DNA from 4 places in the Nocardiopsis sp. MT53 genome. Region 1 is predicted to be linked to each of the others. Evidence: riboswitches for the same ligand, from Rfam matches in the RefSeq annotation. Region 1 holds a riboswitch; each other region holds the start of a gene.

Region 1 (5,385 bases):
GCGGTCTCGTCGCTGTAGACGGCCTCGTCGGCCACCAGGCACTTCAGGCCCGCGTCGCGCACGGCGGCGCAGGCGGCCTCCTGCTCGGCGCCGACGACCTCGGGCACCTCCTCGAACCGCCCGACCAGGAACCACCACCCGGCGACGAACACGATCAGGGCCAGGGCCGCGGCGCCCGCGCCCAGCAGCACCCCGCGGCGCCGGCCCGGGGGACCGTCCCCGGGGTAGTCGTCCGCGTAGTCGTCGTCATCGTCGTAGGGGGCGCCCGGGCCCATCTCCACGATCATGGTGGCGTTCTCGGTCCCGGGCCCGGCCCCGCCCGCGATGAGCTGCGGGGCGGTGACGGCCGCCGTCGCGGCGGCCGCCGGGGCGACCGGGGGCAGCGGGCCGCCCGTCTCCGGGGTCTGCGGCAGCCGGTGCAGCACCTCCAGCACCTTGGCCAGGAACTGCCCGGCGTTGCCCGGCCGGTAGCGGGGGTCGCGCTCGGTGGCCTTGGTGACCAGGGCGTCCACCTCCGGCGGCAGGCCCGGCAGGAAGTGCGAGGGACGCGGGACGTCCTCGTTGACGTGCTGGTAGGCGATCGCGATGGGCGTCTCGCCGGTGTGCGGCTGGCTGCCGGTGAGCAGTTCGTAGAGCATGATCCCGGCCGCGTACACGTCGGTGCGCGCGTCGGCGGTGCCCCGCTCGATCTGCTCCGGCGCCAGGTAGGCGGCGGTGCCCATGAGCGTCCCGGTGCGGGTCAGGCCCTGGGTGGACTGCTCCACCGCGCGCGCCAGGCCGAAGTCGGCGACCTTGATCCGGCCGTCCTCGGTGATGAGCACGTTCTCGGGCTTGATGTCGCGGTGCACCATGCCGGCCTGGTGGGCGGCGCCCAGCGCGGCCAGCACCGGCGCCATCACCTGGAGCGCGTCGCGGGCGGACAGCCGCCCCCGCTCCTTGAGCAGGGCGCGCAGGGTGCGCCCCGGCACGTACTCCATCGCCAGGAACACGTGCCCCCGGTCCTCGCCCTGGTCGAAGACCTGGACGACGTTGGGGTGGGAGAGCTTGGCGACGGAGTGCGCCTCGTTGATGAAGCGCTGGACGAAGGTGGGGTCCTGGGCCAGCGAAGGGTGCATGACCTTCAACGCCAGCCGGCGGTCCAGCCTCAGGTCGTGGGCGACGTAGACGGTCGCCATCCCGCCTCCGGCGATCCTGGACTCTACGAAGTAGCGTTGGTCCAGAGTGGCGCCCACGAGCGGGTCGGAAGTCGTCATGTCCACGGCGGAGTAGTGTCCTTGCTGCGGGGAGCGCGGGCTGTCGCGGTCGGTGGCGCGTACCCGACACCGGGTGTCGAACCGACACGATAGCGGAAGCCCGTCCCGGGTCTGCCCCGCGGTTCACGGCCGCGCCGCCCCTGCTCCACGGGGGGTGGGACGCGCGGTCCTGGGTCGTCCTGGGGTGCGCCGGGCCCCGCTTCCGGGCGGTGCGCACCCCTCTTCACGGTAGGGGATGGGGGCAACGCCGCGGTGCCGCCGCACCGGCGGCCTTCCCGATGGCCACCGGTCAGTGCTCTGAACAGCGATGACGCCGTGTGCGGCCGGGTCGGTGCGGTGCGCTCCGGCCTGAGCCGGACCGCCGGTCGGTGACCGCGTCCCCCGTGTATCTTCGTCGCTCGCCGAGCGCATTCGGTTCCGGATCGCTCGCATGATCACGGAAGGGACCCGGTCCCCACGTGTTCGAGGTCTCTTCCGGCGGGCCCCGCCTCCGCCGGAGGCGGGGCCCGCGCGCCGGGGTTCCGCTCAGTCGGCGGCCGGGGAGGAGGCGCGGGCGTGCCGCCGCACGGGGATGCGCCCCGCCAGCCGGGCGGCGCGCCCGGCGCGGACCGCGTCGCGCATCGCCCGGGCCATGAGCACCGGGTCCTCGGCGCGGGTCACCGCGCTGGCCAGCAGCACCGCGTCGCAGCCCAGCTCCATGGCCAGGGCGGCGTCGCTGGCGGTGCCGATCCCGGCGTCCACGATCACGGGGACCCCGGCCTGCTCCACGATCAGCTCCAGGTTGTGCGGGTTGCGGATGCCCAGCCCCGAGCCGATCGGCGCGGCCAGCGGCATCACCGCCGCGCAGCCGACCTGCTCCAGCCGGCGGGCCAGCACCGGGTCGTCGTTGGTGTAGGGCAGCACGGTGAACCCCTCGTCCACCAGCCGCTCGGCGGCCTCCAGCAGCTCCACCGGGTCGGGCAGCAGCGTGTGCTCGTCCGCCACGACCTCCAGCTTCACCCAGTCGGTGTCCAGCGCCTCCCGGCCCAGCCGGGCGGTGCGCACCGCGTCGGCCGCGGTGAAGCACCCGGCGGTGTTGGGCAGCGGGCGGATCCCGTTGCGCTCCAGCACGTCCCAGACCGAGCCGCGGGCGCCCGGGGTGACCCGGCGCATGGCCACGGTGGTCAGCTCGGTGCCGGAGACGGTCAGGGCCTCCTCCAGGACCTCCAGCGAGGGCGCGCCGCCGGTGCCGGTGATGAGCCGGGACCCGAAGGAGACCCCGGCGATGACCAGGGGGTCGTCGATGTGCTCGGTCACGGTCAGCCCCCCTGGACGGCGGTGAGGACGTCGACGCGGTCGCCCGCGCCCAGCCGGGTCCCGGCCCAGGCGGCGCGGCGCACCACCTCGTCGTTGACGGCGACGGCGATGCCGCCGGGGATGGCGCCGCCGTCGGCGGCGGTCAGGTCGCGCACGATCTCCTCGACCGTGGTGGTGTCGGCGGCCTCGCGGCGGTCGCCGTTGACGATCAGCTCCACAACTCTCACTTCCACGTCGTCTCGCCTGCGCGGTCGGCGGCGAACCGCTCCGCGTACTCGGGCAGGGTCCCGGTGGCCAGGGCACGGGCCATGACCTCGCCGGTGACCGGGGTCAGCAGCACCCCGTGCCGGAAGTGCCCCCCGGCCAGGTGCAGGCCGGGGACCCGGGTGGGGCCCAGCAGGGGTTCGTTGTCCGGGGAGCCGGGGCGCAGGCCCACGCAGGTCTCGGTGACCTCCAGCTCGGTCACGCCGGGGACCAGCTCGCGGGCGTCCCGGAGCACCTGCCACAGCCCGCCCGCGGTCAGGGAGGTGTCGTAGCCCAGCTCCTCCTGGGTGGCGCCGATGACGATCTCGCCGTCGGCGCGCGGCACCAGGTAGACGGGGAAGCCCCGGACCAGGCCGCGCACCGTCCGCTCCACGAGGGGCGGCTCCCCGGCGGGCACCCGCGTGCGCAGCAGCTGCCCCTTGACCGGGCGCAGCGGCGGCACGACGGGCTCGGGCAGGTCGATCCGGTCGCTCCAGCACCCGGCGGCGACCACCACCTGGTCGGCGGGCAGCTCCCGGCCGTCGTCCAGGACCGCGCCCAGTCGGGCGCCCCCGGCGCCGGGCGAGCGCACGGCCGTGACACGCCCGCGGACCTCCGCGGCCCCGGCGCGCTCCCCGGCCACCGCCAGGGCGCGCAGCAGCAGGCGCGGGTCCACCGAGTGGTCCTGTGGGGCGAGCACGCCACCGCGCACCGCGGGGGCCAGCATCGGCTCCAGCCGCCGGCACTCCCGACCGCTCAGGCGCTCGGTCTCCACCCCCAGGCGCTTCTGGAGGTCGTGCAGGCGGTCCAGGACCGCCATGTCGTCGGCGTCGAAGCCGACCAGCAGTGTTCCGGTGGTGCGGTAGCCGACGCCGAGCCCGCTCGCGGCCTCCAGTTCGGCGACGAAGTCCGGGTACAGGGAGGCCGACCGGATGCCGAACTCCATGAGGGGCTCCTCGCCGAACACCGCCTCGGTGGCCGGCGTGAGCATGCCCGCCGCGACGGTGGACGCGGCCCGGGCGCCGGCCGGGTCGGTGACGGGGTCGGGTTCGACCAGGGTGACCCGGTGTCCGTCCTGTGCCGCCCGCCAGGCGGTCACGCGGCCGGCCAGGCCGCCGCCGACCACGACGACGCCGTGGCCGCCCTCCGGCCCCCCAGAGGTAGGACGAATCGTGTCGGGGCGCCGTTCGGTCTCAGGGGTGCGCACGGTGCTGCCTCCGCTCCCTTCGCCGGCATGATCCGGATCAGGTTCGTGCGGTCGGGGGCGGCAGCCCCCCTCTCAGCCGGGTCCACCCGGCTCCCGCGGGACGTCTGTGTTCGCCCCACATACTACGGCCCCCGGATCCGGGGGCCGGAGCCGGTGTCCGCGGCGTGCGTGGTGTCCGCGGGACCGGGCCTGTGGCAGATTGGTGGGGTGACATCTAGCGATACCAATCTCGACACCCTGGTCGGCGAGTGGCTGACCCTCAAGGAGGCGGCCGCGCCTCTGGGCGTGAGCCCGAACCGCATCAAGACGCTCATCCGCGAGAACCGGCTCATGGGCGTGGTCCGCGGCGGCGAACTCTCGATCCCGGCCGCCTTCGTCGACGGTGACGACCTCGTGAAGGGGCTGCCCGGTACCCTGGTCCTGCTCAGCGACGCGGGCTACTCCACGGAGGAGGCGCTGCGCTGGCTCTTCACACCGGACGACACGCTGCCCGGGACCCCGATCCAGGCGATGCGCGAGAACCGGGGCACCGAGGTGCGCCGCCGCGCCCAGAGCCTGGCCTTCTGACGCCCCTGCCGGGGTGGGCGCGCCCGCGTCGCCCGCCCCCTTGGGCCCGCCGGGGCCAGGGCCTAGGCTGGTGGGCGTGAGGACCAGCCACGGAACCAGCCTGCGCAAGCGCCTGGACGCATCCCTTCTGTACCTGTGCACCGACGCCCGCCGCGAGCGCGGCGATCTCGCCGAGTTCGCCGACGCCGCGCTGTCCGGGGGAGTGGACATCGTCCAGCTCCGGGACAAGGGCCTGGAGGCGCGCGAGGAGCTCGCGGCCCTGGAGGTGCTGCGGGAGGCGTGCGAACGCCACGGCGCCCTGCTCGCGGTCAACGACCGCGCCGACATCGCCCGCGCGGTGCGCGCCGACGTGCTCCACCTGGGGCAGCGCGACCTGCCGGTGCCCATGGCCCGCGACGTCATCGGGGCCGATCCGCTGATCGGGCGCTCCAACAACGACATCGACACCGCCCGGGCCTGTGCCGAGGAGCCGGGCAGCGACTACTTCTGCGTGGGCCCGGTCTGGGCCACGCCCACCAAGCCGGGCCGCCCGGCGGCCGGGACCGGACTGGTGGAGCGGGCGGCCGCCCTGGGCACCGACCGCCCCTGGTTCGCGATCGGCGGCATCGACCTCGACAACGTCGACCGGGTCCTGGACGCCGGCGCACGCCGGATCGTGGTGGTGCGCGCCGTCACCGAGGCCGAGGACCCGGCGGCCGCGGCCGCGGCCCTGCGCGACCGCGTCGCGGCCCGGCAGGGCTGAGAGCGGGCGGCCCCGATCCCACCGGACCGGGGCCGCCGCCGTACCCGGAGGAGTCAGCGCCGCCCGGCGGCCCGCCG
Region 2 (5,385 bases), 3.4 Mb from region 1:
CGCCGTCCCCGGGCGCGTCGAAGGTCAGCGCGTCCGCGACCGGCGCGGCGGTCTCACGGTCGGCCACGGGTGCCCCCCTCCGCCGCGTCGGCGCGGCCCGTCTCCTCGGCCCGGCCGCCGGCGACCCGGATCCGCACGTCGGCCAGGCGGCGCAGCAGCAGCTCGTCGTGGGTGGCCATGACGACGGCGCGGCCCTCGGCCCGCAGTCCGCCGAGCAGTTCCACCAGCTCGGTCCAGGTCCGGGTGTCCTGGCCGAAGGTGGGCTCGTCCAGGACCAGCACGTCGGGGGCGTGCGAAGGGCCGGAACTCAGCGCGGTGGCGACCGAAAGCCGCCGTTTCTCTCCCCCGGACAGCGTGTACGGGTGCACGTCGGCCAGCGCGGTCAGCCGCAGGCGCTCCAGCAGCTCGCCGACCCACGCCTCGGTCTCCGCCTCGCCCCTCCCGGCGCGCAGCGGGGCGAACCTCAGCTCGTCCCGGACGGTGCCGGTGACGAACTGGTCCTCGGCGTGCTGGAACACGGTGCCCACGTGCCGGGCCAGCCTGCGTGCCGGCCAGCGCGCCAGCGGCCGCCGGTCGGCGTCGGCCAGCGGGCCGTGCGGGAGGACGGCGCCGCGGTGGGGCCGGGACAGCCCGGCCAGCAGGGTGAGCAGCGTGGACTTGCCGGCGCCGTTGGGCCCGGTCAGCGCGGTGGCGGTCCCGGCCCGCACCGCGACGTCCACGTCCTCCAGGACCGTGCGCCGGGGCGGGACGCGCACGCCCAGCCCGGGCGGGGTGCGGGCGTCCACCCCGGCGGCCCGCAGCAGCACCGGGCCGCCGGGGGCGGCTGCCAGGGAGGGGTCGGGCTCGTGCCCGGGCACCCACACGCCCTGCGCGGCCAGCGCGGCGCCGTGGGCGGCGAACACCTCGCGCGGCGGGCCGTCGGCGGCCACGCCGCCCCCGGCCTCCAGCACGACCACCCGGTCCACCAGGTCCACGACCTCGGCGACCCGGTGCTCCACCAGCACCATCGTCGCGGAGGTCCGCTCCAGCAGGCGGGCGAGCACCCCGCGCACGAGGGCGGCCCCGTCCGGGTCGAGGTTGGCGGTGGGCTCGTCGAGCAGCAGCAGGCGCGGGCGCATCGCCATCGCCCCGGCGATGACCAGGCGCTGCTTCTCGCCGCCCGACAGCGCACCGGTGGGGTGGCGCGGACCGTAGGGGAAACCGACGGCCTCCAGCGCCTCGCCCACCCGCTCGCGGATCTCCTCCGGCGGCACGCCCAGGTTCTCCGGGCCGAAGGCGACGTCGTCCCCGGCCCGGGCCATGACGATCTGCGACTCGGGGTCCTGGGCGACCAGCCCGACCTCGGCCCGGCCGCGGCGGGCCCGCTCCCCGTCCACCAGGAGCAGGCCCTCCTCCTCTCCGCCGATGGCGCCGTCGTCGCCGGTGAGCCCGGCCAGGGCGTGCAGCAGGGTGGACTTGCCGGTGCCGGAGGCGCCGAGCAGCAGCACCCGTTCACCGGGCCCGACGGCCAGGTCGACGCCCCGCAGGGTGTACGCGTCGCGGCCCGCGTGCCGCCATCCCCAGCCGGAGAGCTCGACGCGGGCGCCCGGGCGTCCTCGGTCGGCCACGGTCAGCCCTTGGCCGAGGCGAAGGGGGCCAGCGCGCCGGAGCGGGCCAGGGCGGTGGTGAGCAGGCGCGCGCCGACCCCGGCGATGACCGCGGCGCTGATCACCACGATGACCCCGTAGATCACCTGGTAGTGCAGCGGCCAGGTGACGTTGTAGGCGATGTTGTCGCGGATCGCCGGGGAGATCCCGGCGACGGCGGCGGCCAGGACGGCGACGCCCATGCCCCAGCGGCGGTAGCCGAAGGCCAGGAAGACCAGCTCGGGCAGGATGCCCTGGAGGGTGCCGTCGAGGAGGACCATGACCCCCCACTGGGTTCCCAGGACCGCCGACACCGAGGCGGCGGCGATCGAGGTCAGCAGGGCGGCGCCGGGCCTGCGGATGATGAGCCCGCCCAGGACGCCGGAGATCAGCCACATGCCGTAGACGGCCGCCTGCCCGGGCGGGAACGCCGCGAACAGCGGGGTGGTGATGGACCAGACGATGTTCCAGAGCCAGAACACGACGCCGACGGCGACGCCCAGCACGGCGGCGACGACGATGTCGACGGTGCGCCAGCCGCGTGCCCGCGACCTGATGTCGGCCCAGGTGCCACCGGGGGTGGTGTCGGTGCCCATTCGATGTGTCCCTTCGTCGGTGTGACGAGGGGCGGATACGGCCAAGAGCGGCACCGGGGCACTGCGGCGCCGGAAGCGGACCTCCGGCGCGCGAGACGCGCCACCGGTGGCGGTTCCCACGACTTCCTTCGCCGGCATTACCCGGATCAGGTGTGTAAGGGTCTGCGGACTCTCCGCACTCTCAGCGCTCACGCGCTCCCCTGTCGGTTCGCCACCATTATGCGCCATATGCCGGAGAAGGCCAGTCCTGCGCCGTCCCGTCTCACCTCCCGGGACGCCGCGGGGGCCGGCCCCGAACCGGGACCGGCCCCCGTCCCCTCCCCGGGGACTGCTCCGGAGGGCCCTCCCGGGCCCCTCCGCGCCTTGCGGTCAGGCGTCCTCGTCGCCCTCCTCCTTCTTCTTGGGCGGGGCCGCCGACGGGTCGCCGAAGCGGGGCGGCGACGGGGCGAAGGACTCCGCGGGCAGGTCGGCCGCGGCGCGGTTCATCGTGGCCTGCCAGATCGGCCCCGGCAGCGTGCCGCCGTAGACGATCCCGTAGTACCGGCCGCCGATCCACACCCCCTGGAGCGGGTTCTGCTCACCGCCCCGGATGTCGCCGACCACCACGGCCGAGGCCAGGTTGGGCGTGTACCCGGCGAACCAGGCGTAGGCCGCGCTGTCGGTGGTGCCGGTCTTGCCCGCGGCCGGGCGGCCGATGCCCAGGCCGTTCGCGGTGCCGCCCTTGAAGGTCTGCTGGAGCAGGTGGTTGACGCCGTCGGCCACGTGGGTCGGCACCGCCCCCTCCTCGCAGTGCGAGCGCATCCGGATCTCGCGGAAGTCCTCGTCGCCCTCGCGGCCGACGGTCACGGAGGACACCGGGCGCGGCTCGCAGTACTCGCCCCGCGCGGCGAAGGTGGCGTAGGCGTTGGCGACGGTGAGCGGGGAGACCTCCTGGTCGCCCAGGGTGAAGGAGCTCCACACGCCCAGCGGCTCGCCGTCGGCGCGGTGGATGCCGGTCCGCTCGGCCATCTCGGCGGTCTCGCACAGCCCCACCCGCCGCTGGAGCTGGGCGAAGTAGGTGTTCACCGACCCCTTGGTCCCGCTGATCATGTTGTGCGAGCCCGCGTCGCTCTCGCCCGCGTTGTTCACCTTCCACGTGGACATCGTCCCGCCCTCGCAGTTGGCCATCCCGCTCACGGAGACGCTCTTGGGCGAGTCGAAGCTGGTCCCGTACTTCAGCCCCTTGTCGAGCGCCGCGGCCAGGGTGAACGCCTTGAACGTGGACCCCGCCTGGTACCCGTGCGAGCCGCCGTCCTCATGGTCGACGGCCAGGTTGATGGAGGTCGTCCCGACCTCCTCCTCGTCGAACCCGTACCGCATGTTCTGGGCCATCGCCCGGACCTTGCCGGTCCCGGGCTCCACCAGTACCTGCGCGGCGAACTTGGTGGTGTCCCCCGGGGGCACCCGGGAGTCGATGGCCTCCTGCGCGGCCGCCTGCATCCCCGAGTCCAGGGTGGTGCGCACGGTGATGCCGCCGCGCCCGAGCAGGAACTCGCGCTCCGCGGGGTCCTCGGCCAGCTCCTCGGAGTCCTGGAGCCAGCGCATCACGTAGTCGCAGAAGAACGGCTGATCGCTGTGGTAGCAGCTGCCGCCGCGCGGCGTGGGGTCCAGCCGCAGGTCGGCCCCGCGGTACCGGTCGGCCTCCCCCTCGGACAGGTGGCCGGTGGCGACCATGCGGTCGAGCACCAGGTCGCGCCGTTCGGCGGCGGCCTCGGGGTTGGCCAGCGGGTCGTAGTAGGAGGGGGCGCGCACCAGGCCCACGAGGGTCGCCGCCTGGCCGGGGTCCAGCCGGTCCGCGGTGGTCGAGAAGTAGCGGCGGGCCGCGATCTCGATGCCGTGGGCGCCGGAGCCGAAGTAGGCGAGGTTGAGGTAGCCCTCCATGATCTCGTCCTTGCTCAGGCGGTCCTCGACGTCGATGGCGTAGCGCAGCTCGACGAGCTTGCGGACCAGGGTCCGCTCGCTGGCGCGCCGCACCCCCTCCTCGTCGGTGGCCTGCTCGATGAGCAGGTTCTTGACGTACTGCTGGGTGATGGTCGAGCCGCCCTGGGTGTCGCCCTGCGCGGTGCGCGTGGCGGCGCGCAGCAGGCCGCGCAGGTCGAGCCCGGCGTGTTCGTAGAACCGCTCGTCCTCGATCGCCATCAGCGCGGCCGGGACCCAGGGGCTGATGTCCGCCAGGCCGACGACCTCGCGTTCGCGCCGGGCCACCTCGGCGATGGGCTCGTGGTCGACGTCGGTGATGAGGACCCGCTCGGTCAGGCGGTGGATCTCCAGGTCGGCGGGCAGCGCCATGAACCCGGCCGCGGCGTCGCGGGCGGCCAGCCCCAGGCCGCCCGCCCAGGGCAGGATCAGCGCCGCGGTCAGCAGCCCCGCCAGCGCGCCCGTGCCCGCCAGCCCCAGGATCGTCCTGCGTCTCTCCTCCGGCCGGCCCTTCCGGTTCGGCTCCGTCACGTCGTCCCCCCAACGCCGTGTGGCCCCCGCCCGCGCTCGGCACGGGCGGGGCACTGCTGCGTCGACCACCCTCGCAGGGACGGGCCGCCACGGACGGCGCGGGATCGGGCGTGTCACTGAAACTCTTCATCAATCCATGGCAAAGCCAACAGATCGGACATCGCTCACGCCAGGTGCACTACTCAACGAAACGGGCATTTCAATTTCTCGACATCGAGACGAAACGAAGCCGCACGGCACGGCCCGCCGCACCGATGCACCGGATCCTGGACTAGCCGACTTCCGTGGATCATTCCGACACACGGGCATGTCCGCAATAAGGTCGGACCCCTCCTCCGGGCATTTGGTCATCCCTACCCATCCGCCACACCCCTGCAACATGACCGATGAGTTTTCCGACTTTTCACCACAGAGAATGGCAGAACAACCAGAGAGGCCCCCGAAACACGTGTCTCTTTCTGACCGATTTGCGTAGTTTACGCAGGTGAAACCAGTCAAATACCAGCAGAAAGCCCCTACGGCCAGTGTGACGAGGATCACATAAATTATCCGGCCCTGGCACTCCGCCAAACCACACGAGAGGGCACACGATAGAGAGCGGAGGGCACCGAAGCCGCAATCCGGACAGAATCCGATCCGGGCCCTTCATTAACTCCGTCTTGCCTCGGATTAACTCT
Region 3 (5,385 bases), 800 kb from region 1:
GGCGGTCCGCCAGGCAGGGCTGGTGTTCTCCTGGCCCCCCGGGGTGGGGGAGGCCGACCACCCTTTCTACGACGCCGAGGTGCGGGCCGCGCCCGTCATGGAGTTCCAGGGGACCGACGAGGTCGCCGGGCTGACCGTGCGCCGCTACACCCAGGAGATCCCCGCGACCCAGGTGCCCGAGTCGGCCCGCGAGGTCCCCGCGTGGCTGTTCACCCCCGGCGCGGAGGGCACGGTCACCGCCGGCCGCTGGCTGGAGCTCACGCGCACCTACTGGGTGGAGCCGGTGTCCGGCACGGTCGTCAACGCCCACGAGGCGCGGCTGGAGACGCTGCGCCCGCAGAACGCCTCCGGCGAGGCGCACCTGCTCTACGCGGAACTGGGCCTGCGGGAGAACCAGATCGCGGGCCGCGCCGAGCAGGCCCGGGTGCGCTCCCTGCTGCTGCGCTCCCTGGACTCGTGGGCGCCCTGGGCCCTGGGCCCGGCCGGCGGCCTGCTGCTGGTCGCCGGGGGCGCGATCGCCCTGCGCGACCGCTCCCGGGACGCGGGCCGCGACGGCCGCGGGGGCGCGGAGGGGGCGGGAGCGCCCGCGGATTCGGATGTCACGGATGGGAAGCGGGTGCCGTCGGCGTAGGATCGGACGCATGTGCGGTCGTTATGCCCAGTCCAGGAACGTGCAGCAGCTCCGGCTCGACTTCGGCCTCCCGGAGGAGTCCCTGCCCGGCGAGGACGTGGACACCCGCGCCTGGCCGCCGCTGGAGGAGCTGGAGCCGGACTACAACATCTCGCCCGGCCGCCCGGTGTACGCCGTCCTCGGCCCGCCCCCGCAGGGCGGGGAGGAGGCCGAGCCCGGGCCGCGCTCCCTGCACACCCTGCGCTGGGGGCTGATCCCCTCCTGGGCCAAGGACCGCAACATCGGCTACCGGATGATCAACGCGCGCAGCGAGACCGTCGCCGACAAGCCCGCGTTCCGCACGGCGTTCCGGCGCCGCCGCTGCCTGCTGCCCGCCGACGCCTACTACGAGTGGCAGCTCGTCGGCAGGGACGGCACGGTCCAGGCCAGCACCTCGCCCGCCACCGACCCCGACCACAAGAAGCGCAAGGCCAAGGCGGACAAGAAGCCCTACTCCGTCCACTACCCCGGCGGCGGCGAGCCGCTGGCGATGGCCGGGATCTTCGAGCGCTGGCGCGACCCCGAGGCCCCCGAGGAGGACCCGGCGGGCTGGGTGTGGAGCTGCGCCGTCATCACCACCGAGGCCGCCCCCGCGCTCGCGCACATCCACGAGCGGATGCCCGTCATCGTGCCCCGGCAGGACTGGGCGGCGTGGCTGGACCCGGGCACCGGGCCCGACGAGCTGATGCACATCATGGCCGACACCCCGGCGGACCGGCTCGTCGCGGACGAGGTGTCCACCGACGTCAACACCATCAAGAACAACCGCCCCGACCTGCTCACGCCGCTGGCGGCCGGGTCGGGGCCGGAGCCGGACACCCTCTTCTGACCCCCGGGGTCCGCCTCCGGGGCTCTCTGCACCCCTGGACGGGACCGGGGTGTCCCTGTGTACAGTGTCCGGGGCCGCCCGTGAACGCGGGCGCGCCCGGGCACGGTCCGACCGTGCCCCACAACGGGATAACGCAACGCGGGAGCTCGCGCCATGGCGGGCTGAGAGGGCGGCTCAACGGTGTCGCCGACCGCAGAACCTGTTCGGGTAATTCCGACGTAGGGAGGCATGCCATGACGGCTTCGCAGAGCCGTGACACCGGTCCCACCACCGGGGAGCACCGGGTGACCACTGGTCCCATCATGGGATCATCCAAGGTCTACCGGGACATCGAGACCCCCGAGGGCTTCACCCTCCGGATCCCCGGGCGCCGGGTGGGACTCACCGACGGCGGCCATTTCGACCTGTACGACACCTCCGGCCCCTACACCGACGACACCGCACACATCGACGTCCGCGCCGGGCTGCCCGCCCTGCGCGGGGAGTGGATCCGCTCCCGCACCCCCGTCAACGGGGCCGACACCCAGCTCGCCCACGCCAAGGCCGGGACCATCACCCCCGAGATGAGGTTCGTGGCCGAGCGCGAGGGCCTGGACCCCGAGTTCGTCCGTTCCGAGGTGGCGGTGGGCCGGGCGGTCATCCCCGCCAACCGCCGCCACCCCGAGTCCGAGCCGATGGTCATCGGTAAGAACTTCCTGGTCAAGATCAACGCCAACATCGGCAACTCGGCCGTCACCTCCTCGGTGGAGGAGGAGGTCGAGAAGATGGTGTGGGCCACCCGCTGGGGCGCCGACACGATCATGGACCTGTCCACCGGCAAGCGCATCCACGAGACCCGCGAGCGCATCCTGCGCAACTCGCCCGTGCCGGTCGGCACCGTCCCCATCTACCAGGCGCTGGAGAAGGTCGACGGGGACCCGGCCCGGCTGTCCTGGGAGGTCTACCGCGACACGGTGATCGAGCAGTGCGAGCAGGGCGTGGACTACATGACCGTGCACGCGGGCGTCCTGCTGCGGTACGTGCCGCTCACCGCCCGCCGGGTCACCGGCATCGTCTCGCGCGGCGGCTCCATCATGGCCGCCTGGTGCCTGGCCCACCACCGGGAGAGCTTCCTGTACACCCACTTCGAGGAGCTGTGCGAGATCCTCCGGGAGTACGACGTCACGTTCTCGCTCGGCGACGGGCTGCGGCCCGGCTCCATCGCCGACGCCAACGACGAGGCCCAGTTCGCGGAGCTGCGCACCCTGGGCGAGCTCACCCACATCGCCCGCGCCCACGACGTGCAGGTGATGATCGAGGGCCCCGGGCACGTGCCCATGCACAGGATCGCGGAGAACGTGCGGCTGGAGGAGGAGCTGTGCGGTGAGGCGCCGTTCTACACCCTCGGCCCCCTGACCACCGACATCGCGCCGGGCTACGACCACATCACCTCGGCGATCGGCGCCGCCCAGATCGGGTGGTACGGCACCGCGATGCTCTGCTACGTCACCCCCAAGGAGCACCTGGGGCTGCCGGACCGCGACGACGTCAAGACCGGCGTCATCACCTACAAGCTCGCCGCCCACGCCGCCGACCTGGCCAAGGGGCACCCGCGGGCGCAGGAGTGGGACGACGAGCTGTCCAGGGCGCGGTTCGAGTTCCGGTGGAAGGACCAGTTCCACCTGTCGCTGGACCCGGAGACGGCGACGGCGTACCACGACGAGACGCTGCCCGCCGAGCCGGCCAAGACCGCGCACTTCTGCTCCATGTGCGGGCCCAAGTTCTGCTCGATGAAGATCACGCAGGACGTGCGCCGCTACGCGGCGGAGAACGGGCTGGACACGGTCGAGGCCATCCAGCGGGGGATGGCCGACAAGTCCGCCGAGTTCGGGGAGCAGGGCGGGCGGGTGTACCTGCCCCTCACCGAACGGTCCGGGTGACCCCGGGGCCCTGACGGCCCGGACGCGCACCGGGCGTCCCTGAACGGGCCGGCGGCACCGCCGCCGGCCCCCTCCCCGCTCGGCGCGGCCGTGCCGCCGACGGCCCTCGAGGGTCGGAGCCTTCGGTGCTGCGTCCAGGTCCTCGTCGACCGCCGGCCCCGACGGACGGCCCACGCCGCGCTTTCCCGTGGACGCCTCCTCCGGGCCTCTTCCCTTGGGCGCCTCCTCCGGGCCCCCGGAGCCCCCACGGCCCAGGGGAGCGTTCGGGGAGCGGGCGCCAGGGCGTGTTCGGCGGGTCGTTCCGGGTCGCGGCCGCGAGACCGCCTCTCGCCGCGCCGACCCTCCTGTGAGAGATCGCCCCGCGACCGCTCCCGGCATCCGGCGCGAGCGCCGGAACGCTCGGGAGCGTTCGGGGAGCGGGCGCTAGAGGGGCTTGCGGGCCGCGGCGACGAGGTGGACGCCGACGTAGTCGTCGGACTCGGTGGCGCGCAGCTCCATCTCGACCAGCCGGTTCATCGAACGCGGGTCGCGGGCCAGCATCATCTCCACCGTGGACGCCGACAGCACCGTGCGGGGCTTGATCCACTCCAGTTCCAGGCCCGCCTCGGTGAGGGTGTCGGTGAGCTGCTCGGCGGTGAAGCAGCGGGTGATGGACCCGTCGGGCCAGGGCACCAGCAGGACGTCGGCGCTGGGCGCGTGGCTCAGCTCGGGCCAGCAGTCCTGCTCGGCGAGCAGGGCCATGCCCAGCACCACCGAGTCGACGCACAGCAGGACCCGGCCGCCGGGCCGCAGCACCCGGGCGATCTCGGCCACCGACTCCTCGGTGGCCAGCTGCCGGGACAGCACCCGGTTGTCGGCGATCACCCCGTCGAAGCTCTCGGCGGCCAGGAAGCGCGGGAACGCCGCGTCCCCCACGATCTGGCGCAGCCGCCCGCGGCGGGCCGGGCGGGGCACCGCGGCGCGTCCGTTGACCAGGCGCAGCGGCCTGCGCACCGCAGAGTCCGCGGAGGGCAGCAGGGCGACCACGTCGTGTCCCGCGGCGACGGCGCGCGGAGTCCCCTGGTAGTCCGGGCTGGACAGGTCCAGCAGCCGGGAGGGGGCCTCCGGGAGCCAGCGGGCGATCTGCGCCTCGGCGACGGCCCAGTAGAACCGCCAGTAGTCGGAGAGCCGGTCGGGGGTGGCGAACTGGGCCGCCGGTGACCGGGGGCGGTCGGAGGCCGGAGTCGAGGACGGTCGCACGTGCACTCCTCTCCCATCCTTCAAAGGGTCTTACCCGCACTCTGCCATGCCTCACCTCCCCTGACGCGTCCGATCGGCGAAGTTCCGCGAGGAGGGGACCTTCGACCCGTGTCCGGACCGGAATCAGCGGGCGGCGGCCGTTGTTGTGACCGAACACCGCGACCGGGGAGGGCCCCGGTCCCACCGCCACCAGGGATTTTCCGAGGAGGACCGCCAGACCATGCCGATCGCCGGTGCTTGCCTCGAACGCGAGGAGGCGTTGTCCACGCCACGTGGTGCCGATGCGCGGCCCCGTGCCGGGGAACCGTATCTTGGAGGTACGGATTTCCCAGCCGGGACCAGTGCGAGGAGGCCGACGGGCTTGGATCAGGGCCAGGAGACAGCCGAGGAGCGGGAAGAGCGCTTCGAGAGGGATGTGCTTCCCTTTCTCGACCAGCTCTACTCCGCGGCGCTGCGCATGACCCGCAACCCCGCCGACGCGGAGGATCTCGTACAGGAGACCTTCGCCAAGGCGTTCGGTTCGTTCCACCAGTTCAAGGAGGGGACGAATCTCAAGGCGTGGCTGTACCGCATCCTCACCAACACCTTCATCAACTCCTACCGCAAGAAGCAGCGCGAGCCGAAGCAGGCCGGCACCGAGGACGTCGAGGACTGGCAGCTGGCGCAGGCCGCCTCGCACACGGCGGCGGGCCTGAAGTCCGCCGAGGCCGAGGCCCTGGAGCACCTCC
Region 4 (5,385 bases), 3.3 Mb from region 1:
GCGCGGTGCCGGTGAACGTCAACTACCGCTACGTGGCGGGCGAGCTGCGCCACGTCCTGGCCGACTCCCACGCGGTGGCGCTGATCGCCGAGGAGTCCCTGGCCGCGACGGTGGCCCGGGTCCGCCCCGACCTGCCCCGGCTGCGCCACGCGGTGCTGCTGGAGGACGGCGCGGGTCCCGCGGCCCGCGAGGCCGTGCGCGCCGCCTTCCCCGGGGCCGTGGGCTACGAGGACGCGCTGGCCGGGGCCCCGCTGGACCGGGCGCTGCCGCCCACCTCGGGCTCGGACCACTACCTGCTGTACACCGGCGGCACCACCGGCTACCCCAAGGGCGTCCTGTGGCGGCAGGCCGACATCTTCCGGGCGGCGATCGAGCGCCGCTCCCCCGGCGCCCCGCGCGCCCGCTCCCCCCGCGACGTGGCCGAACGCGCCCGCGCCTGCTTCCCCCAGCGCATGCTGGTGCTGGGGCCGCTGATGCACGCCGCCGGGCAGTGGAACGCGCTGAGCATGCTGCTGTGCGGCAAGCGCGTGGTGCTGTCCACCGACCGCAGCTTCCGCGCCGAGAGGGTGGTGGCGCTGGCCCACCGGGAGGGCGTGCACACGCTCCAGGTGGTGGGCGACGCGATGGCCCGCCCGCTGGCCCGGCACCTGCTCACCGAGCCCGGCCTGTGCCCGGACCTGTCCGCGGTGCGCTCGGGCGGGACACCGCTGACCCCGCCGGTGCGCGGCCTGTGGCGCGCCTGGCGCGAGGACATCGCCCTGGCCGACTCCTACGGGGGCTCGGAGACCGGGGTGTGCGGTTCGGCGACCGGCGGACAGGACGCCGAGGGCGGCGCGGAGCCGCTGACCGGCTCCCGGGACGGCCGCAGCTTCACCATGGGCGGCAGCATCGCCGTGCTGGACGAGCACCTGCGCCCGGTGCCGCCGGGGTCGGCGGCGGTCGGCCGCATCGCGCGGACCGGCCGGATCCCGCTGGGGTACTACAACGACCCGATCGCCACGGCGCGCACGTTCCCCACCGATGCGGAGGGGCGCCGCTGGGCGCTGTCGGGCGACTTCGGCACCCGGGCCGCCGACGGGTCGATCGTGCTGCTGGGACGCGGCAGCGTCGTCATCAACACGGCGGGCGAGAAGGTGTACCCCGAGGAGGTCGAGGCGGCGCTCAAGGCCCACCCGTCGGTGGAGGACGCCATCGTGGTGCCCGCCCCGGACGAGCTGCTGGGGCAGCGCGTCACCGCGCTGGTGTCGCTGGCCGCGGGCGCGGCGCCGGACGAGCCGGGCCTGCTGGCGTTCTGCCGGGTGCGGCTGGCCGGGTTCAAGGTGCCCCGGACCGTGCACTTCGTGGACCGGGTGCGGCGCACCGCGGTCGGCAAGCAGGACTACCGGTGGGCGTCGTCGGTGGTCCGGGGAGGCGTCTGAGGGGGCCGGAACCGGCCATGCGGGGTCCCGCAGCACTGTGCTGTGGGACTCCTTCTTTTTCGGCTTCTGAGCGGCGGCGTCCCTGCACGACCGAAAAATCGAACAGTGGATGACAAAACGCCTGTTCGCCCCGCCCCTTCCCTCCCCCGGTGCCCCCGATGGCACGGGGTGGGGGAATCCGCACCCCGTCCCCGCGGCCGCCCACAGCGACCGTTTCCGCTTGTACCTTAGGAGAAGGCAGGCCGAGGACGCCCCTGAGCGGGGAGACCGTCCCACCCCGCCCGCACGAGCAGACGAAGGACCCGTGACGGACCGGGCACCCCTGCCGGCCGCGTGAGAGCGGTCCGCACCCCTCCCCAGAACCGGCGGAGTCCTTCCCCTCCCCCAGACCCGCCCGCAAAGCACGAAGAAGAAGAGGAACCCGGATGCCAGCGAATCTGTGGACGATGTCGGCCCTGGCCATGAACACGTCGGTCGAGGAGGAGATCGTCCACGAGTACGAGGGGTTCATCGGGTGGGTCCTGAACCTCATGGTGACCCTGGGCGAGCCCGGTGTGGGCGTGGCCCTGTTCATCGAGACCTTCTTCCCCCCGATGCCCAGTGAGGCCGTCCTGCCCGGCGCGGGCTTCCTCGCCTACGACGGCCAGATGAACGTCTGGCTCGCCATCCTGTGGGCCACCATCGGCTGCCTCGTCGGCGCCTGGGGCTTCTACGCGATCGGCGCGCTGCTGGGCCGCGAACGCACCATGTGGCTGGTCGAGAAGACCCCGCTGCTGGAGATCGGCGACTTCCACAAGGCCGAGAAGTTCTTCGAGCGCTTCGGCGGCATGGCCGTCCTGCTGGGCCGGTGCGTGCCCCTGGTCCGCAGCTTCATCTCCGTCCCGGCCGGCATCGAGCGGATGCCGCTGCTGAAGTTCTCCCTCTACACCGTCATCGGCTCGGCCGTGTGGAACACCATCTGGATCGGCCTGGGCTTCGTCTTCGGCCCGGCCATCAAGCCCATCCTGGTCCAGTGGAGCGGCCTGATCAGCAACATCGTGCTGGTCGTCATCGCCCTGCTGCTGCTGTGGTTCGTGGTGGTCCGGGTCCTCAAGATCGTCCGGGCGCGCGGGGCGCAGAACACGCCCACCGCCTGACCGCCCCACCGGCGGCATCCTCAACCGAAGGACCCTCCCGGGTCCGCACGGCGCGGGGTGCCGGGGCGCGGCCGACCGGCCGCGCCCCGGCTGAGAGCACACCCGTCGAACCTGCCCTAGTTAGCACTAGCGAAGGAACGCCCATGAGCGCGTACAACATCGTGTCCATCGCCGGCAGCGACCCCAGCGGGGGCGCCGGGATCCAGGCCGACCTCAAGGCCTTCTCCGCCCACGGGACGTTCGGGATGAGCGTGATCGCCGCGCTCACCGCGCAGTCCACCCGGGGCGTCACCGGGGTCCACCCCGTCCCCGCCGACTTCGTGGTCCGCCAGATGGACACCCTCTTCTCCGACGCGACCGTGCACGCGGTCAAGGTCGGGATGCTCGGCACCGCCGAGATCACCGAGGCCGTCGCCGAGGCGATCGGGCGGCACGGGCTGCCCAACGTCGTGGTCGACCCGGTGATGGTGGCCAAGAGCGGCGACCGGCTGCTGGAGGCCTCGGCCACCAAGGCGCTGCGCACCGCGCTGCTGCCCCGCGCCGACCTGATCACCCCCAACCTGCCCGAGGCCGCCGACCTGCTGGAGGAGGACGAGGCGACGGACCTGGAGGGGATGCGCGCCCAGGCCCGCCGCCTGCTGGAGCTGGGCCCGCGCCGGGTGCTGCTCAAGGGCGGCCACCTGGAGGGCGGGGAGAGCGTGGACGTCCTGGTGTCCCGGGACGGAGAGCACCGGGAGTTCTCCGCGCCCCGCGTGGACACCCGCAACACCCACGGCACCGGCTGCACCCTGTCGTCGTCCATCGCGGCGCTGCTGCCGCAGCGCCCGGACGCGGCCTCCGCCGTGGCCGACGCCAAGGCCTACCTGACCGAGGCCCTGCGCCGCGCCGACGAGATCGACGCGGGCGGCGGCCAGGGCCCCGTCCACCACTTCCACGCCTGGTGGTGACCCGGGCACGGGAACGCGAGAGGGGGACCGGCCCGAGCGGCCGGTCCCCCTTTTCCCGTTCCACGGCGTGCCGTGGCGGCTAGCCCTTGACGACGTCGTCCATCAGGGCGTCGGGGTTCTTCCAGTCCGGGTGGGCGAAGAACTTCCTGGTCTCCGCCACCACGAGCGGCGACAGCACCAGCAGGCCCACCAGGTTGGGCAGCGCCATCAGGCCGTTGGCGATGTCGCTGAACAGCCACACCGAGTCCAGGCTGGCCACGGAGCCGACGAACACGACGACGATGAACAGGAGCCGGTAGGGCAGCACGAAGCGCCGGCCCACCAGGAACTCGATGCACCGGTCGCCGTAGTAGGACCAGCCGAGCAGGGTCGTGAAGGCGAACACCGCGACGGAGATCGCCACGACCACCGCGCCCGCGGGGGCCAGGGACGGGCTGATGGCCTCCAGGCCCTGCGTCATCGCCTGGCTGGTGAGCAGGGAGCCGTCCTCGGCGTTCTCGCCCTGCCAGACACCGGTGGTGATGATGACCATGCAGGTCATGGTGACCACGATGATGGTGTCGATGAAGGTCTGGGTCATGGAGACCATGGCCTGGCGGACCGGCTGCCGGGTCTTGGCCGCGGCGGCGGCGATGCCGCCGGTGCCCAGGCCCGACTCGTTGGAGAAGATGCCGCGCGCGAAGCCCATCTGGATGGCGATCAGCACGGTGGAGCCGGCGAAGCCGCCGGCGGCCGCGGTGCCGGTGAAGGCGTCGGTGACCACGAGCTGGAGCGCGGGCAGGAGCTGCGCCCAGTTGGCGGCGAGCACGGCCAGGCAGATGCCGACGTAGCCGATGATCATGATCGGCACGAGCGCGGAGGCGACCCGGCCGATGCTCTTGATGCCGCCGAGGATGACCGCGGCGGTCAGCACCATGAGGACGAGGCCGATGATCCAGGTGTCGACCCCGGTCACGCTGTTGATCTGCTGGGCGACGGTGTTGGCCTGGCTGCCGTTGCCGATGCCGAAGGCGGCGATCGCGCCGAAGACGGCGAAGAGCACGCCCAGGACGGTGCCGAAGCCCCCGCCGATGCCGTACTTGAGGTAGTACATCGGGCCGCCGCTCTGCTCGCCCTTGGCGTCGGCGCGGCGGAACTTCACACCCAGCAGGGCCTCGCTGTACTTGGTCGCCATGCCGAGGAACCCGACGACCCACATCCAGAAGAGGGCGCCGGGGCCGCCGATGCCGATGGCGAGCGCCGCGCCGGCGATGTTGCCGACGCCGACGGTGGCCGCGAGGGCCGTGCTGAGCGCCTGGTAGTGGGAGATGTCCCCCTCTACGGAGTCGTCCTCCTTGCGCCGGACGAGCGCCAGCCACAGGGCGTGCGGGAGCTTGAGGAGCTGGAGGAGGTTCAGGCGGATGGTGAGGAAAAGGCCGACGGCGAACAGCAGCGGGATGAGGACGAACGGTCCCCAGATGATGCCGCTGATGAGGCCGGCCATTTCAAGGAGCTGGTCCACGGGGGATCTCCCTGTCGGTCAGTGGATGGGGCCGAGGGCACCGCGGGTGTCGGCGCGCGGGGGGCGGGTGCCCTCGTGGACGTGTCGGCACTGGTGGTGGCCTCGCGTCATCGGCAAAGAATCGCAGTGGTGCGTAACGAACACGTCACACACCTTCGACATGCCGGTCTCACCGGGAACCGGGGCGGGCTCCCTCTCGTTCTCCGCCCCTCGGCGGTGTCACGTGCCGCTCCCGTCGTCCCCGGCCCGGCTCCGGGCGAGTTCGCCCAGCATCCGCGCCGCGGCCTCGGGGTCGGCCCCGTGGCCCACGGCGATGCCGAGCAGGTAGGCCGTGAGCGGCGCCGCCGGGCGGGCGACGGAGTGCGCGGCGTCCTTGGCGAGGT

Evidence for each region. A riboswitch is a leader RNA that binds a small molecule or an ion and turns the genes downstream of it on or off. The one in region 1 is predicted to bind thiamine pyrophosphate.
Region 2: it holds a riboswitch for thiamine pyrophosphate, as region 1 does, so the genes downstream of both, K1J57_RS03660 (ECF transporter S component) here and thiO (glycine oxidase ThiO) in region 1, are expected to answer to the same signal.
Region 3: it holds a riboswitch for thiamine pyrophosphate, as region 1 does, so the genes downstream of both, thiC (phosphomethylpyrimidine synthase ThiC) here and thiO (glycine oxidase ThiO) in region 1, are expected to answer to the same signal.
Region 4: it holds a riboswitch for thiamine pyrophosphate, as region 1 does, so the genes downstream of both, thiD (bifunctional hydroxymethylpyrimidine kinase/phosphomethylpyrimidine kinase) here and thiO (glycine oxidase ThiO) in region 1, are expected to answer to the same signal.

The regions. Positions count from the first base shown of each region.
Region 1 is NZ_CP080599.1:4,263,483-4,268,867, forward strand. Features, by position in the region: gene pknB (Stk1 family PASTA domain-containing Ser/Thr kinase) at 1-1,259, opposite strand, end outside; gene K1J57_RS19045 (thiazole synthase) at 1,779-2,537, opposite strand; gene thiS (sulfur carrier protein ThiS) at 2,552-2,767, opposite strand; gene thiO (glycine oxidase ThiO) at 2,773-3,963, opposite strand; TPP riboswitch at 3,997-4,106, opposite strand; gene K1J57_RS19060 (Rv2175c family DNA-binding protein) at 4,207-4,566, shown strand; gene thiE (thiamine phosphate synthase) at 4,643-5,308, shown strand; gene K1J57_RS19070 (ABC transporter permease) at 5,362-5,385, opposite strand, start outside.
Region 2 is NZ_CP080599.1:866,589-871,973, forward strand. Features, by position in the region: gene K1J57_RS03650 (energy-coupling factor transporter transmembrane protein EcfT) at 1-67, opposite strand, end outside; gene K1J57_RS03655 (ABC transporter ATP-binding protein) at 54-1,607, opposite strand; gene K1J57_RS03660 (ECF transporter S component) at 1,610-2,221, opposite strand; TPP riboswitch at 2,328-2,433, opposite strand; gene K1J57_RS03665 (transglycosylase domain-containing protein) at 2,591-4,708, opposite strand.
Region 3 is NZ_CP080599.1:3,464,377-3,469,761, forward strand. Features, by position in the region: gene K1J57_RS15460 (DUF3068 domain-containing protein) at 1-631, shown strand, start outside; gene K1J57_RS15465 (SOS response-associated peptidase) at 642-1,499, shown strand; TPP riboswitch at 1,628-1,739, shown strand; gene thiC (phosphomethylpyrimidine synthase ThiC) at 1,733-3,418, shown strand; gene K1J57_RS15475 (class I SAM-dependent methyltransferase) at 3,842-4,663, opposite strand; gene K1J57_RS15480 (sigma-70 family RNA polymerase sigma factor) at 5,019-5,385, shown strand, end outside.
Region 4 is NZ_CP080599.1:404,899-410,283, forward strand. Features, by position in the region: gene K1J57_RS01710 (acyl-CoA synthetase) at 1-1,418, shown strand, start outside; gene K1J57_RS01715 (DedA family protein) at 1,844-2,554, shown strand; TPP riboswitch at 2,598-2,709, shown strand; gene thiD (bifunctional hydroxymethylpyrimidine kinase/phosphomethylpyrimidine kinase) at 2,698-3,501, shown strand; gene K1J57_RS01725 (sodium:alanine symporter family protein) at 3,581-5,002, opposite strand; gene K1J57_RS01730 (DUF6457 domain-containing protein) at 5,222-5,385, opposite strand, start outside.